Regions from separate parts of the Cutibacterium granulosum genome, predicted to be linked through region 1. Evidence: riboswitches for the same ligand, from Rfam matches in the RefSeq annotation. Region 1 holds a riboswitch; each other region holds the start of a gene.

The links. A riboswitch is a leader RNA that binds a small molecule or an ion and turns the genes downstream of it on or off. The one in region 1 is predicted to bind cobalamin.
Region 2: linked by a shared signal. The riboswitch ahead of mutA (methylmalonyl-CoA mutase small subunit) and the one ahead of cobI (precorrin-2 C(20)-methyltransferase) in region 1 are both predicted to bind cobalamin.
Region 3: linked by a shared signal. The riboswitch ahead of CKV91_RS09200 (ABC transporter substrate-binding protein) and the one ahead of cobI (precorrin-2 C(20)-methyltransferase) in region 1 are both predicted to bind cobalamin.

The regions. Positions count from the first base shown of each region.
Region 1 is NZ_LT906441.1:916,820-920,970, forward strand. Features, by position in the region: partial or broken gene CKV91_RS03765 (CobD/CbiB family cobalamin biosynthesis protein) at 22-933, shown strand; gene CKV91_RS03770 (cobyric acid synthase) at 1,020-2,474, shown strand; cobalamin riboswitch at 2,484-2,643, shown strand; gene cobI (precorrin-2 C(20)-methyltransferase) at 2,672-3,436, shown strand; gene cobM (precorrin-4 C(11)-methyltransferase) at 3,604-4,151, shown strand, end outside.
Region 2 is NZ_LT906441.1:1,085,742-1,089,892, forward strand. Features, by position in the region: gene CKV91_RS04550 (LCP family protein) at 1-976, shown strand, start outside; gene CKV91_RS04555 (alpha/beta fold hydrolase) at 1,056-2,012, shown strand; cobalamin riboswitch at 2,293-2,515, shown strand; gene mutA (methylmalonyl-CoA mutase small subunit) at 2,596-4,151, shown strand, end outside.
Region 3 is NZ_LT906441.1:2,152,859-2,157,009, reverse strand. Features, by position in the region: gene CKV91_RS09210 (ABC transporter ATP-binding protein) at 1-543, opposite strand, end outside; gene CKV91_RS09205 (FecCD family ABC transporter permease) at 553-1,566, opposite strand; gene CKV91_RS09200 (ABC transporter substrate-binding protein) at 1,569-2,621, opposite strand; cobalamin riboswitch at 2,662-2,804, opposite strand; gene CKV91_RS09195 (holo-ACP synthase) at 3,002-3,355, shown strand; gene CKV91_RS09190 (bifunctional ADP-dependent NAD(P)H-hydrate dehydratase/NAD(P)H-hydrate epimerase) at 3,352-4,151, shown strand, end outside.

The DNA.
Region 1 (4,151 bases):
GATCCCGAGCGTCATCACCCGGTGGCTGCCTACGGAAATGCCGTCTCCCGTGCCGAACGCCGGTGGTACGCCGACTCGGTGCCCCGCGGGGCCGTCTTCACCGTTGGTGCTCTCACCCCGTTGGCCGTCGCCGGCCTGGCCGTCGACGTCGCGACCCGACGTCACCCGGGGTGGCGAGCGCTCACCACCGCCGTGACCACCTGGGCCGTCGTGGGGGCACAGTCCCTCTCCCATGAGGGACGAGTCATGGCCGACGTGCTGGCCTCCGGCGATCTCGACGCGGCGCGGCACCGTCTGCCCCATCTGTGTGGCCGGGACCCCGAGGCCCTCGATGGCCCCCAGATCGCCCGCGGCACGGTGGAGTCCATGGCCGAGAACACGTCCGACGCCGCCGTCGCCTCGATCCTCTGGTGCGCGGTGGGCGGACTGCCAGCCATGCTCGTGCACCGCGGCTCCAACACCCTGGACGCCATGATCGGCCACCACAACGACCGCTACGAGAACTTCGGCAAGGTCGCAGCCAAGCTCGACGATGCGCTCAACTGGCTACCGGCTCGCCTCACCGGGGCGCTGGCCGCCCTCTGCGCCCCCGAGGTGGGTGGCAACCGCAGCCACACCTGGGCGACGGTGTGCGCCGAGCACGACCACCACCCCAGCCCCAACGGCGGCTGGTGCGAGGCGGCCTGGGCCGCCGCCCTGGCCGTGCAGCTGGGCGGGCGAAACGTCTACTACGGCAACCGGGTCGAGTTCCGACCACTGCTGGGATCCGGGCCGCTGCCCGACGCCGAGGCGGTGCATGACGCCGCCCGTCTGGTGAACCTGGTGACCGGGGCAGCCACCCTCACCGCCGTGGGCGGATTGGCGAGCCTGGCCCATGTGCTGTTCCACGGTGGTGTCGTCCCACGGTCCGTCGCGTCACGACCAGCACACCGAACTGCACGCTCATACCGCAGGATCACTGCACGGGCACTCCACAGGGGCGTTCCGCAATCGACCCATCGAGCAGGCAGGAGACAGCCATGACCGGAATCCTCGTCGCCGGAACCTCCTCGGACGCCGGCAAGTCACTCGTCGTCACCGCCCTGTGCCGCGCGGCAGTACGTCAGGGAATCGACGTCGTGCCGTTCAAGGCGCAGAACATGAGCAACAACTCCATGGTGTGCGCCGACGGCTCGGAGATCGGTCGGGCACAGTACCTGCAGGCCGCCGCTGCCCGGGTGCAGCCCAGCTCGGCGATGAACCCGGTACTGCTCAAACCCGGCACCGACCGGCGCTCGTTCATCGTGCTGCGGGGCCAACCCGGCGGAGTGCTGGAGGCCGGCCAGTACACCACCGGGCGGCAGGCCCTTGCCGAGGCGGCCTGGGCGGCCTACGACGAGCTCGCTGCGGCACACGATCTCGTCATCTGTGAAGGTGCCGGGTCGCCCGCCGAGATCAACCTGCGCTCCGGGGACTACACGAACATGGGTCTGGCCCGGCAGAAGAACCTTCCGGTGGTGCTCGTGGGAGACATCGACCGTGGCGGGGTGCTCGCCTCGATCTACGGCACTTGGGGGCTGCTCGACGACGCCGACCGTGCCCTGCTGGCCGGTTACCTCATCAACAAGTTCCGTGGTGACGACTCGGTCCTCGCCCCCGGGCTGACCGAGATCACCCGGCGCACCGGGCTCCCCAGCCTCGGGGTGCTGCCGTGGGTGCCCGGGGTGTGGTTGGACGGTGAGGACGCCTTGGAGGTCGGACGCTGGCGTCACGAGGGCGACGCCGTCGATCCGACAGCCCTGCGGGTGGCCGTCGTGCGCTTCCCGCGAATCTCCAATGCCACCGACGTCGACGCCCTGGCCGGTGAGGCCGGTGTGGACGTGCAGGTGACGACCAATCCAGCGACCTGCGCCGCCGCCGACATCGTCGTCCTGCCCGGATCACGCTCGACGATCGACGACCTGGCCTGGTTGCGCAGCACCGGTATTGCCGAGGTGGTGGCCGAACGCGCCGCGCAGGGTCGCACCGTCGTCGGCATCTGCGGAGGCTACCAGATGCTTGCGCGCACCATCGACGACCCACAGGGGCAGGAGGTTGCCGGGGGAGCGCAGGTGCCGGGACTCGGCCTGCTGCCGGTGGACGTCGACTTCGCCGCCGAGAAGACGTTGACCCTCTCGCACGGCACGTGGCAGGGCATCGAGGTCGGTGGGTACGAGATCCACCACGGCACCACCACTGCCGATGCCGGTTCAGAGCCGTTCCTCGATGGGGTCCACGTCGGATCGGTGTGGGGGACGATGTGGCACGGTGCCTTCGAACACGACGATTTCCGGCGCACCTGGTTGGGCCAGGCCGCCCAGGTGGCCGGTTCGTCCTGGCGCCCGCACACCGACGAACTGGGCTACCAGGCCCGTCGGGAGACCATGATCGACACCTTGGCCGATGCCCTCGTCGAGCACGTCGACGTGGACACCCTGCTCACGCTGGGACGCTGAATCCGGGTGGTCCCACCCGCTATGCTCGGTACGAGCGGTCGAAGTGGGAGGAAGTCGGTGTGAGTCCGGCGCGGTCCCGCCACTGTGAACCGGCACATTGTCGATCTGCCCCGTAGATCGACACACTGAACGGTGCAGCCAGATACTCCGTCGATCGCAGCGCACATCATCGGGCGAGGAAACCTGAGGAGGCCATTGTGAACTCTGCCCCATCGAACCCACCCCGCACCCTGTACGGTGTCGGGGTCGGACCCGGAGACCCAGAACTGGTCACATTGCGGGCCCAACGCATTCTGCAGGAGGCGGACGTCGTCCTCGTGCCGTCCACCGAGGCGTCCGCCGGAGGTATGGGGCGAGCCGAGGAGATCATTCGCGCGGCCTGCCCGCACATGACGGGACGCATCCAGCCGGTGCCGTTCTCCATGGCCCAACGCCGTGGTCTGGGCACCAAACGGATCGAGTCGTGGCGGGCCTCGGCCGATTTCGCCGTGGACGCCTTCAACGACGGGGCACACAGTGTGGCCCTGGCCACCGTCGGAGACCCAGCCGTCTACTCGACGTTCACCTATCTGCGTGCCAACGTCGAGGAACGACTGCCCGATGTCGTCATCGCCCTCGTGCCCGGAATCACCGCCATGCAGGCCATCGCCGCCGCCGCCGGCACCCCACTGGTCGAGGGGCGCGAGATCCTCGCCCTGGTGCCGGCCACCGTCGGCCCGGAGAAACTCGGTGAGGTGCTCGACGTCGTCGACTCCGTCACCGTCTACAAGGGTGGGCGCAAGATGCCCGAGGTGCTCGAGCAGATCCGCGAGCGGGGCCGTGACGCCATCATCGGCACCGACGTCTCCCTGCCGACCCAGCACCTGCTCGGTCTGGCCCAGGTGGAGGCCGACGAATCGGCCCCCTACTTCTCGACCGTCCTGTCCGTGCCCGAACGCCCCGTCACCGGAGGAAAACTGTGAGCCCCACACCCACGCCATCCACCCCCGAGCCCCCAGATGACCTCACGTCACCAGACGACGCTGCGGCCTCGACCGGCGTCCCGTCGACGACCGAGGCCAGCTCGCGCTCGACGACCCCGCAGGCGGCCCGTCCCACCCAGCACGCCTCGGAGCAGGCCCTGGAGGATCTGGACCACTCGCTCATCGACCCTGCCCCGATCCCGGCCACCAGCTTCGCCGAGGGGCAGGGCAGGGTCGTCTTCGTCGGTGCCGGACCAGGTGCTCCGGACTTGGTGAGCGTGCGCGGTGCCCGCGTCATCGAGACCGCCGACATCATCATCTGGGCCTCCAGCCTGGTGCATCCCGACATGGTCGCCCGGCACAAACCCGACGCCGAACTCATCGACTCCGCCGCCATCCCGCTGGAGGACCTCGAACCCCTCTACACCCGAGCTCGTGACGAAGGTCTGTTGGTGGCCCGGGTGCACACCGGGGATCCCTCCATCTACGGAGCCACTGCCGAGCAGCGTGACCTGTGCCGCCGCATCGGCATCGGCTTCGAGACGATCCCCGGCATCTCCGCCTTCTCGGCTGCCGCGGCCCGGATGGACGTCGAGATCACCGTGCCGGAGGTCTCCCAGTCGCTCATCCTCACCCGGCTGGAGGGTGGACGCACCCCCATGCCCGACGGTGAGACCGTCGCCTCCTTCGCCGCCCACGGGGCCACCATGGCCGT
Region 2 (4,151 bases), 170 kb from region 1:
GGCATCATCGGGGCATCGTCGTCGTGCCCCAGTGATCTTCCTGTGTGCTGTGCTGGCCATCATCCTGCTTGTCGTCGGTGTTCTGGGCTATTTCCTCAAGCACCTCACCAATGGTCTGGACGAGATCAATCGGGAGCCTCTCACGATGCCCACCGCGAGCCCCCGCCCCAGCACGGCTACGGATGGCGCTCGAACCTTCGTACTCCTGGGATCGGACTCCCGGGGTTGGGATCGAGGTCGGTCCGACTCCCTGATGGTGGCATACCTGCCAGCGGATCGAGAGCATCTGTACCTCATCAGCTTCCTGCGTGACATGTGGGTGACGATCCCGCCCAACAAGGTCATCGGCAAACCTTCCCAGGCCAAGATCAACGCTGCATATTCGTGGGGTGGCGTGCCGCTGACCATTCAGACCCTTGAAAGTTTGACGAATGTACGCATGGATCATGCTGCCGTCATCGACTTCACTGGTTTCAAGGAACTCACGACCGCTCTTGGCGGTGTACAGGTGTACAACGATCAGGATTCCACCATTGAGGGCATGCACTTTCCAGCAGGAGACATCACGCTCAAAGGCAATGCGGCCCTCAAGTACGTCCGCGAACGCCGGGATCTCAAGAACGGCGATCTTGATCGTGCGCGCCGTCAGCGGGATGTCCTCACGGCCATCATCGACAAAACCCTCTCTGCGGGTACGCTCGCCAATCCCTCGAAGTTCGATGACGTCGCCACCTTGGCCGGACGTACCATGACCGTCGACGACAAGCTCACCAATTCGGAGATTCGCAAACTTGCCATGAGTCTGCGATTCACCTCCGGTGACAAGGTCGTGCAGGTGCAAGCCCCCATTTCCGGGTTTGGCAGGTCGAAGGACGGTCAGGCCTATGACGTCGTCGACAAGGAAGGGCTGCAGGAGCTCTCGGATGCCATGCGCAACGACACCATGGATGTGTACGTCGAGAATCACCCACAGTGAGCCGTACCGGTCACGGCCGTGATGCATTGACCGAATACTCTGGGCACTGCGATGCTCGATCACAACCTCGGGAGGATCCATGGACACCATCACCCTCACTGCCGACGACGGTGCGCAGATTGACGTGCTCATCTGGCGGCCTGGTTGTCAACCGCGTGGATTCATCCAACTGGTGCACGGGTTCGCCGAGTACGCTGCTCGCTACGACGAGTTCGCACGTTGCCTGGCGCAGTCTGGCTGGCTCGTGGTGGCCAACGATCACCGTGGCCACGGACCGCGGGCACTGGCGGACGGCACCCTCGGGCAGGCCCCCGACCGGGGCTACCATCAGATCGTTGACGACCTGTGTCGAGTGACCGATGATGTGCGCTCCCAGCACCCGAAGCTGCCCTGGATCCTCGTGGGTCATTCGATGGGGTCGTTCCTGGCGCGGATCGTCGCAGCTCGTCGGGGCCGGGAAATGACTGCGCTCGTGCTACTGGGGACCGGAGCTTCAGCAGGCCCATTGGCGAAGGTGGCTCGTGGTGCGGCGACCAGCCAGATTGTCATGGCTGGTGAGGATTCTGCCAGTCGAGTGATGGAGACCCTGATCTTTGGCTCCATGAATCTTCGGTTTCGTCCCGTTCGTACCCGGTTCGACTGGCTCAGCCGACAGGCCAGTGAGGTGGACGCCTACTGCAATGATCCACTGTGCGGATTCACTGCCTCGGTGGGGCTGTACCGGGAGCTGGTTCGGCTCAGTGAGACGAGCAACTCCAGTACGATCCTACGAGCCATTCCACCGCGGCTGCCGGTACTGCTCATGAGCGGTGACAGCGATCCGGTCGGCGGCAACGGCAGGGGAGTGCGTCGCGTGGCCGGTGAGCTTACGGCGAACGGGGTGCTCCAGGTGGACGTCCATCTGGAGCCTGATGCTCGACATGAGCTGCTGCACGAACGAGACCGGGAACAGACGTATCGGCTTCTGGAGACGTGGATCGGCAAGACGGTTGAGGCTCGCTCGGACCATCCCCGATGTGCGGTCTCACCAAGGTGACGCCGTGACAAGGCCGTATCCTCTGCCTCCGATGAATCTTCCGGGAGGGGTGACGGCTGGCCAGCGCCCAGGAGACGCTGGCTCGTGTCGTGGCACAGTGGCCCCGGAGTCGGATTTCGCTGCAGGGATGCAGATCTGTGAGCGAAGGATACGACGAACGAGTGAAAACTGGGTCGATTGTGCCAATTCCTCGCTGCACGATCGTGCGTAGGAGGTAGCCCCCTGCTGCCCGGTCGACGTTCATCTTATAAGCTGGTAGGAGCTGGTGCTGGGAAGGTCGTGATCGCGTGAGGTCATGGGTTGGACCAGCAGTGAAAGGGAATCCGGTGAAACTCCGGAACTGCCCCGCAGCGGTGAATGGGAACGAGATCACCATTGACGCCATCCCGTCCGGGACGACGGCAATCAAGCACTGGGCTTCGGCCCCGGGAAGCGGTGACGTAGGACTCGTCAACGACGAGACGCCCATGAGTCCGAAGACCTGCCAGCATGTTGCCGCACCCGGTGCGACGACAATGACGTGGTCCCCGAGGGGAGGACGACGACGTATGTCTATCCAAAGCGGAGCAGGAGTCTGAAGAGTATGACTGATCCCGACAACGTCTCGACGCCGGCCAAGGTCGACATGCCCGAGACGCTCACCCTCGCCGGTGACTTCCCGGCCCCGACCCAGGAGCAGTGGCACAAGGAGGTGCTCAAGGTCCTCAACCGTGGGCGTCCCGAGGGCAAGCAGCTCAACCTCGAGAAGGGCATGGCACGTCTGCAGCCGACCACGGTCGACGGCGTCAAGATCGAACCCATGTACACCCGCCAGGATGCTCCCGAGGACCTCGGAGCTCCCGGCGTTCCCCCGTTCACCCGTGGTACCACCATTCGTACCGGCGTCATCGACTCCTGGGACGTGCGTGCCCTGCACGAGGACCCCGATGTCGCCTTCACCCGCAAGGCGATCCTCACCGATCTCGAGCGTGGTGTCACCTCCATCTGGCTGCGAGTCGGTGACGACGCCATTGCCGCCTCCGACATCGATTCCGTGCTCGAGGGTGTGTTGCTCAACCTGGCCAAGATCGAGGTTTCCAGCCGCGATGACCAGGCCGTTGCCGCCGATGCCCTGCTGGCTGCCATCGAGAAGTCCGACGCCAAGAAGGATGAGATCTCGTTCAACCTGGGCATCGACCCGATCGGTTCAGCTGCCATCAATGGTGGCGAGCCCGACCTGTCCGGACTCTCCGAATGGGTCAAGAAGGTTGACGGGTACAAGAATGCTCGACCGATCGTCGTCGACGCGACCGTGTACCACAACGCCGGTGCCGGTGACGTCGCCGAGCTCGCCTGGGCCATTGCCACCGGTGTCGAGTACGTGCGTGCCCTCATCGAGCAGGGGCTGACTGCCGAGCAGGCCTTCGACAGCATCAACTTCCGGGTGTCTGCCACCCATGACCAGTTCCTCACCATCTCGCGACTGCGTGCCCTGCGTACCCTGTGGAACCGCGTCGGTGAGGTCTTCGAGGTTCCCGCAGGCAAGCGTGGTGCACGTCAGGAGGCCGTCACCAGCTGGCGTGAGCTCACCCGCGACGATCCCTACGTCAACATCCTGCGTGGCACCATCTCCACCTTCGGTGCCGCCGTCGGCGGTGCCGAGGCCATCACGACGCTGCCCTTCGACGACGCCATCGGCCTGCCGAAGAGTGACTTCTCGCGTCGTATTGCCCGCAACACCGGCATCATCCTCTCCGAGGAGTCGAACATCGGCCGCGTCAACGATCCGGCTGGTGGCTCCTTCTACGTCGAGTCGCTCACCAAGTCCCTGGCAGATGCTGCCTGGGCTGAGTTCCAGAGCGTCGAGGCCGCTGGTGGCATGGCGGCAGCCCTCACCGGTGACCATGTCCGCACCGAGCTCGACAAGCTCAACACCGAGCGTGCCAAGCGGTTGGCCACTCGTAAGCAGCCGATTACGGCCGTCAGCGAGTTCCCGCTGCTGGACGCCAAGACCGTCGAGACCAAGCCGTTCCCGCAGGGTGCACCCCACAACGGGCTGCAGTGGCATCGCGATGCCGAGGTCTTCGAGGCCCTCGTCGATCGCTCCGCCACCTGCGCCGAGCGTCCGAAGGTCTTCCTGGCCTGCTTGGGGACTCGTCG
Region 3 (4,151 bases), 940 kb from region 1:
CGCCACCAGGGCGAGCAGCTCGAACTGGTGCCGGATGTCGAGGTGGTTGGTGGGCTCGTCGAGCAGCAGATGGTCGGTGTCCTGGGCGATGGCCCGAGCGATGAGCGCACGCTGCCGTTCACCGCCGGACAACTGGGTGATGAGCCGATCGGCCAGATACGTTATGTCGACGCGAGCCAGCGCTGCGTCCACCATGCTGCGATCCTCGGCGTCCCCATAACCAGCCAGGGAGCGGTGCGAGAGCCGTCCCAACCCCACGGCGTCGCGTACCGTGAGCGGCAGACCCTCGTCACGTTCCTGGGAGACGACGGCCACTGCTCGGGCAATGGCCCGCCTGGAGAGGCTGGTGACGTCCGAACTGTCGATGAGCACCTCACCACTGGCAGCCGGTAGGGCGCGGTACATGGCCTGGACGAGGGTGGACTTGCCTGCCCCATTGGGTCCGACGACACCGATGGTGCTGCCGTCTCCGGCGGACAGATCCACCTCGTCGACCACCACCCGGTTGCCACGGCGGATCACCAGGGAATGTACGTCAATCATGGCTCCTCCTCACCGCGCCGGATTCATCCGGTTGACGAGCACCAGGAGGAACGGCGCCCCCAGCAGTCCGGTGATGATGCCGATGGGTAGTTCGGAGGGGGCGAACATCGTCCGGGACACCGTGTCGGCCCACACCAGGAAGATGGCGCCGGCCAGCCCCGACGAGATGACGAGGGTTCGGTGCCCGTACCCGGTGAAGGAGCGCATGAGGTGCGGGATGATGAGGCCGACGAAGCCAATCCCACCAGCCATCGACACCACCGCCCCCACGGCTGCCGAGACCGGAACGAGGATGACGAGCCGAATCACCTGGGGGTTGATCCCCACCGCCATCGAGGTCTGATCACCGCTGGCCAGGGCATCGAGCCAGGGGGCGCACAACCACAACAGCGCCATGAGCACCGCAGCAATGCCCACCAGCCAGATGCTCTGGGTCCAACTCACCTTGGCCAGGGACCCCAGCATCCAGAACATCACCGAGCGTGCCGTCTCCGGGGAGTCCGCGGAGAAGATGATGAGATTCGTCACGGCCTGGAAGATGAACCCGACCGCGATACCGGCCAGCACCAGGGTGAGGGCTGAGCTGCCGCGTCGACCGCCCACTCCCAGCACCAGGGTGGTGGCCACCAGGGCACCGACGAAGGCCAGGCTGGCCACCCCCAGTGGGCTCGACATGCCGATGAGGACCATCGCCGCCGCAGCGCCCGTCGACGCCCCCGAGCTCACTCCCAACACGTAGGGTTCGGCCAGCGGGTTGCGCACGATCGCCTGCAGGGCGACCCCGGCCACTCCGAGTGCAGCCCCCACGCCGATCCCGGCGATGATGCGAGGCATACGGTTCTGCCAGACGATGGCGTCGGTGATGCCGTCCCAGGTCACCTGCGGGTGCAACCCCAGATGGTCGGCCAGCACGCCGATGACCTGGTCCCAGGGCACCGAGGCCGCGCCGAAGGCGATGCTTCCCACCGGGGTGAGGACGAGCAGCACGACGAGCAGGATGGTCCTGATGCGTGTGTGCCGCATGATCACTTCTTGAGGAGCTTGTTCAGTTCCACGGCTCCCTTGATGGACTGTGGGGTGGGCGGATCCGTCAGCGAGAATGGGATGACGACGACCTGGTTCTTCCTCACGGCCTGCAGCTGCGAAGCGCCCTTGTACTTGAGGAATGCTGGTTTGGTCTTGGCGATGTCGCCCTCCTGGGCGAGCAGGACGATCCATTCTGGATCCCGGTTGAGGACGTCCTCCATCGTCGCGTCGAAGACGCGTTTCCTCTCGCCGTCGTAGACGTTGCGCAGGCCGTTGGCCTCGAGGATCGGCTGCACCATGCTCGAGGTGCCGTAGGTGTAGAACCCGCTGTTGCCGGGCTCCACCCACAGAGCGGCGGCGCTGTGCTGTGAGTCCTTGCTGGCCTGGGAGGTGAGGTCCTTCACCTGCCCGGTGAGTTCGTCGTTGAGGGTCCTGGCCTTGTCGGGGACGCCGAAGATGTCACCGACCTTGCTGACCTCCTTGGTGACGAGGTCGAAACTCGCGTGATCGGTCCCGGTGCCGTGCGGGCAGAACGTGTCGGGGGCGTACACCTTGACCCCAGCCTTGCGCAGAGCGGCACGGTCCAGACCTTCGTCATAGCCGATGACGAGGTCGGCATGCTGGTCGAGGATCGTCTCGGTGGCGAGCTTGGCGCCACCGGTGTCCAGCTCGGAGGAGGTGATCGTGGGCACGTCCGTGATCTTCTTCAGGGTGTCGGCGTCGTAGCCGTCGGCCATGACCTCCCCGGCCCGACCGGTGATCGAGTCCATGACGCCCAGCTTCACCAAGATCGATGCGTCGGTGTCTCCCATGAGGATGACCCGCTTGGGCGGCGTGTCGAAGGTGAGGGTCTCGTCACAGCTTTTCACCTTCACCGGTGAGGAGAATGCCGAGGCGGATGCCGTGGCTGACGGGCTGCCGGCCCCGGATGAGTCCTCGCCGTGGGAACCGCAGCCGGTGAGCAGCATGGCACCGACGAGTCCGACGGCGGTCGTCGCGAGCAATGGTGTGCTGTGCCCATGACGGAAATGGGCATCACGAGTGATGTGCATGTGGTGTCTCCTCGCACCTGGTGACCGGAGGGTAGCCACACGGTGTCCTGGCTCCCAGGTCGTTGCGCGTTCTCTGCCTTCCAGCCCCGGAAAAGGCCGTGACGTGTCTCGTCGGGCGACGAGGAGAAGTGGCTCGCTGGTCACAGTTGCGGGAACAGCCCCGGACTCGCACCGGAGTTCCCGTATGGTTTTGGGCTCAGCATAACGAGATCGTGGGCGGAATTCCACGCATGGCTGAACAGCTCTCGGGTCTCCTCAGTGCCTTCCTTGCCTCGAAACGGAAGCTGAGGCTGCATGCCAGTGGGGGCGGGGCGAGACTCGTCATGACGTCAGCACGAGCCCGCCGAAGCAGCCTAGTCTCGGGCGGCTAGGCTGACCACATGATTGTCGGCATCGGCGTGGACGTCTGCGACCTGCAACGGTGGGAGGACGCGCTGGCCCGCCACCCGGGGTTGGTGCAGAAGGTGCTCACCCCTGCCGAGGGCAGTCTGCCGAAGCGCTCCCAGGCGGCCAGGTTCGCCGCCAAGGAAGCCCTTGCCAAAGCGCTTGGTGGGCCGGACGGGTTGCGTTGGCGCGAGGTGGAGGTTGTCGTCGAGCAGTCCGGCAAGCCGCGTCTGCATCTCACCGGAGGATCTGCCAGGACGGTGCAGGAGCGCGGTGTCACCGACATTCACCTGTCCCTCAGCCACGACGGGGCACTCGCCGTGGCATTCGTCATCTGTGAGGTGCAATGACTCAGTACGTGTGCACGGCGGCCGCGATGCGCGCTGCCGAACAGAAGCTTTTCGATGCGCATCCCGGTACCGATCTCATGGCTGTGGCTGCAGGGCAGGTCGCCGCGCAGGCACGGGGCATGCTCGCCGATCTGGGGTGCGGGGTGCGAGGCGGTTCAGTGCTGGTGCTCGTGGGAGGCGGCAACAACGGGGGAGACGGTCTGCTGGCCGCGGCCGAGCTCGCCGACGAGGGATGCCATGTACGGGTCTGTCCGGTGCTGGGCACACCACATGCCGCTGGTTGGCAGGTCGCCCTACGAGCGGGGTGTGAGGTGGTGACGATGGAGCAGGCTGGCCAGGTGGTACCAGACCTCGTCATCGACGCCGTCCTGGGGATTGGCGGACGCCCTGGCATCCCGGACGATCTTGCGAGGCTGGGGGAGCAGCTTTCCGCTGCGAGCTGGCTCGCTGTCGATCTGCCCTCTGGCCTGGACGCCAATTCCGGGGCCGTCACGACCTCGCTACGAGCCGATGTCACCGTGACCTTCGCGGCACGCAAGTGGTGCCATGTTGCCCCACCCGCCGCTGAGCGGTGCGGACGGGTCGACGTGGTCGACATCGGCGTCGAGCCCGGTGGCAGTGATGGCGTCCCGAAGTGTGCTGACGGTTGGACGAGTGTGGTCGACGAGGACGACCTCGCCCGGCTCTGGCCGGTCCCGGACCCGGGAGACGACAAGTACTCCCGCGGTGTCGTCGGGATGGACACTGGGTCCTCCCAGTACCCGGGAGCAGCGTTGCTCGGCACGCTGGGAGCGCT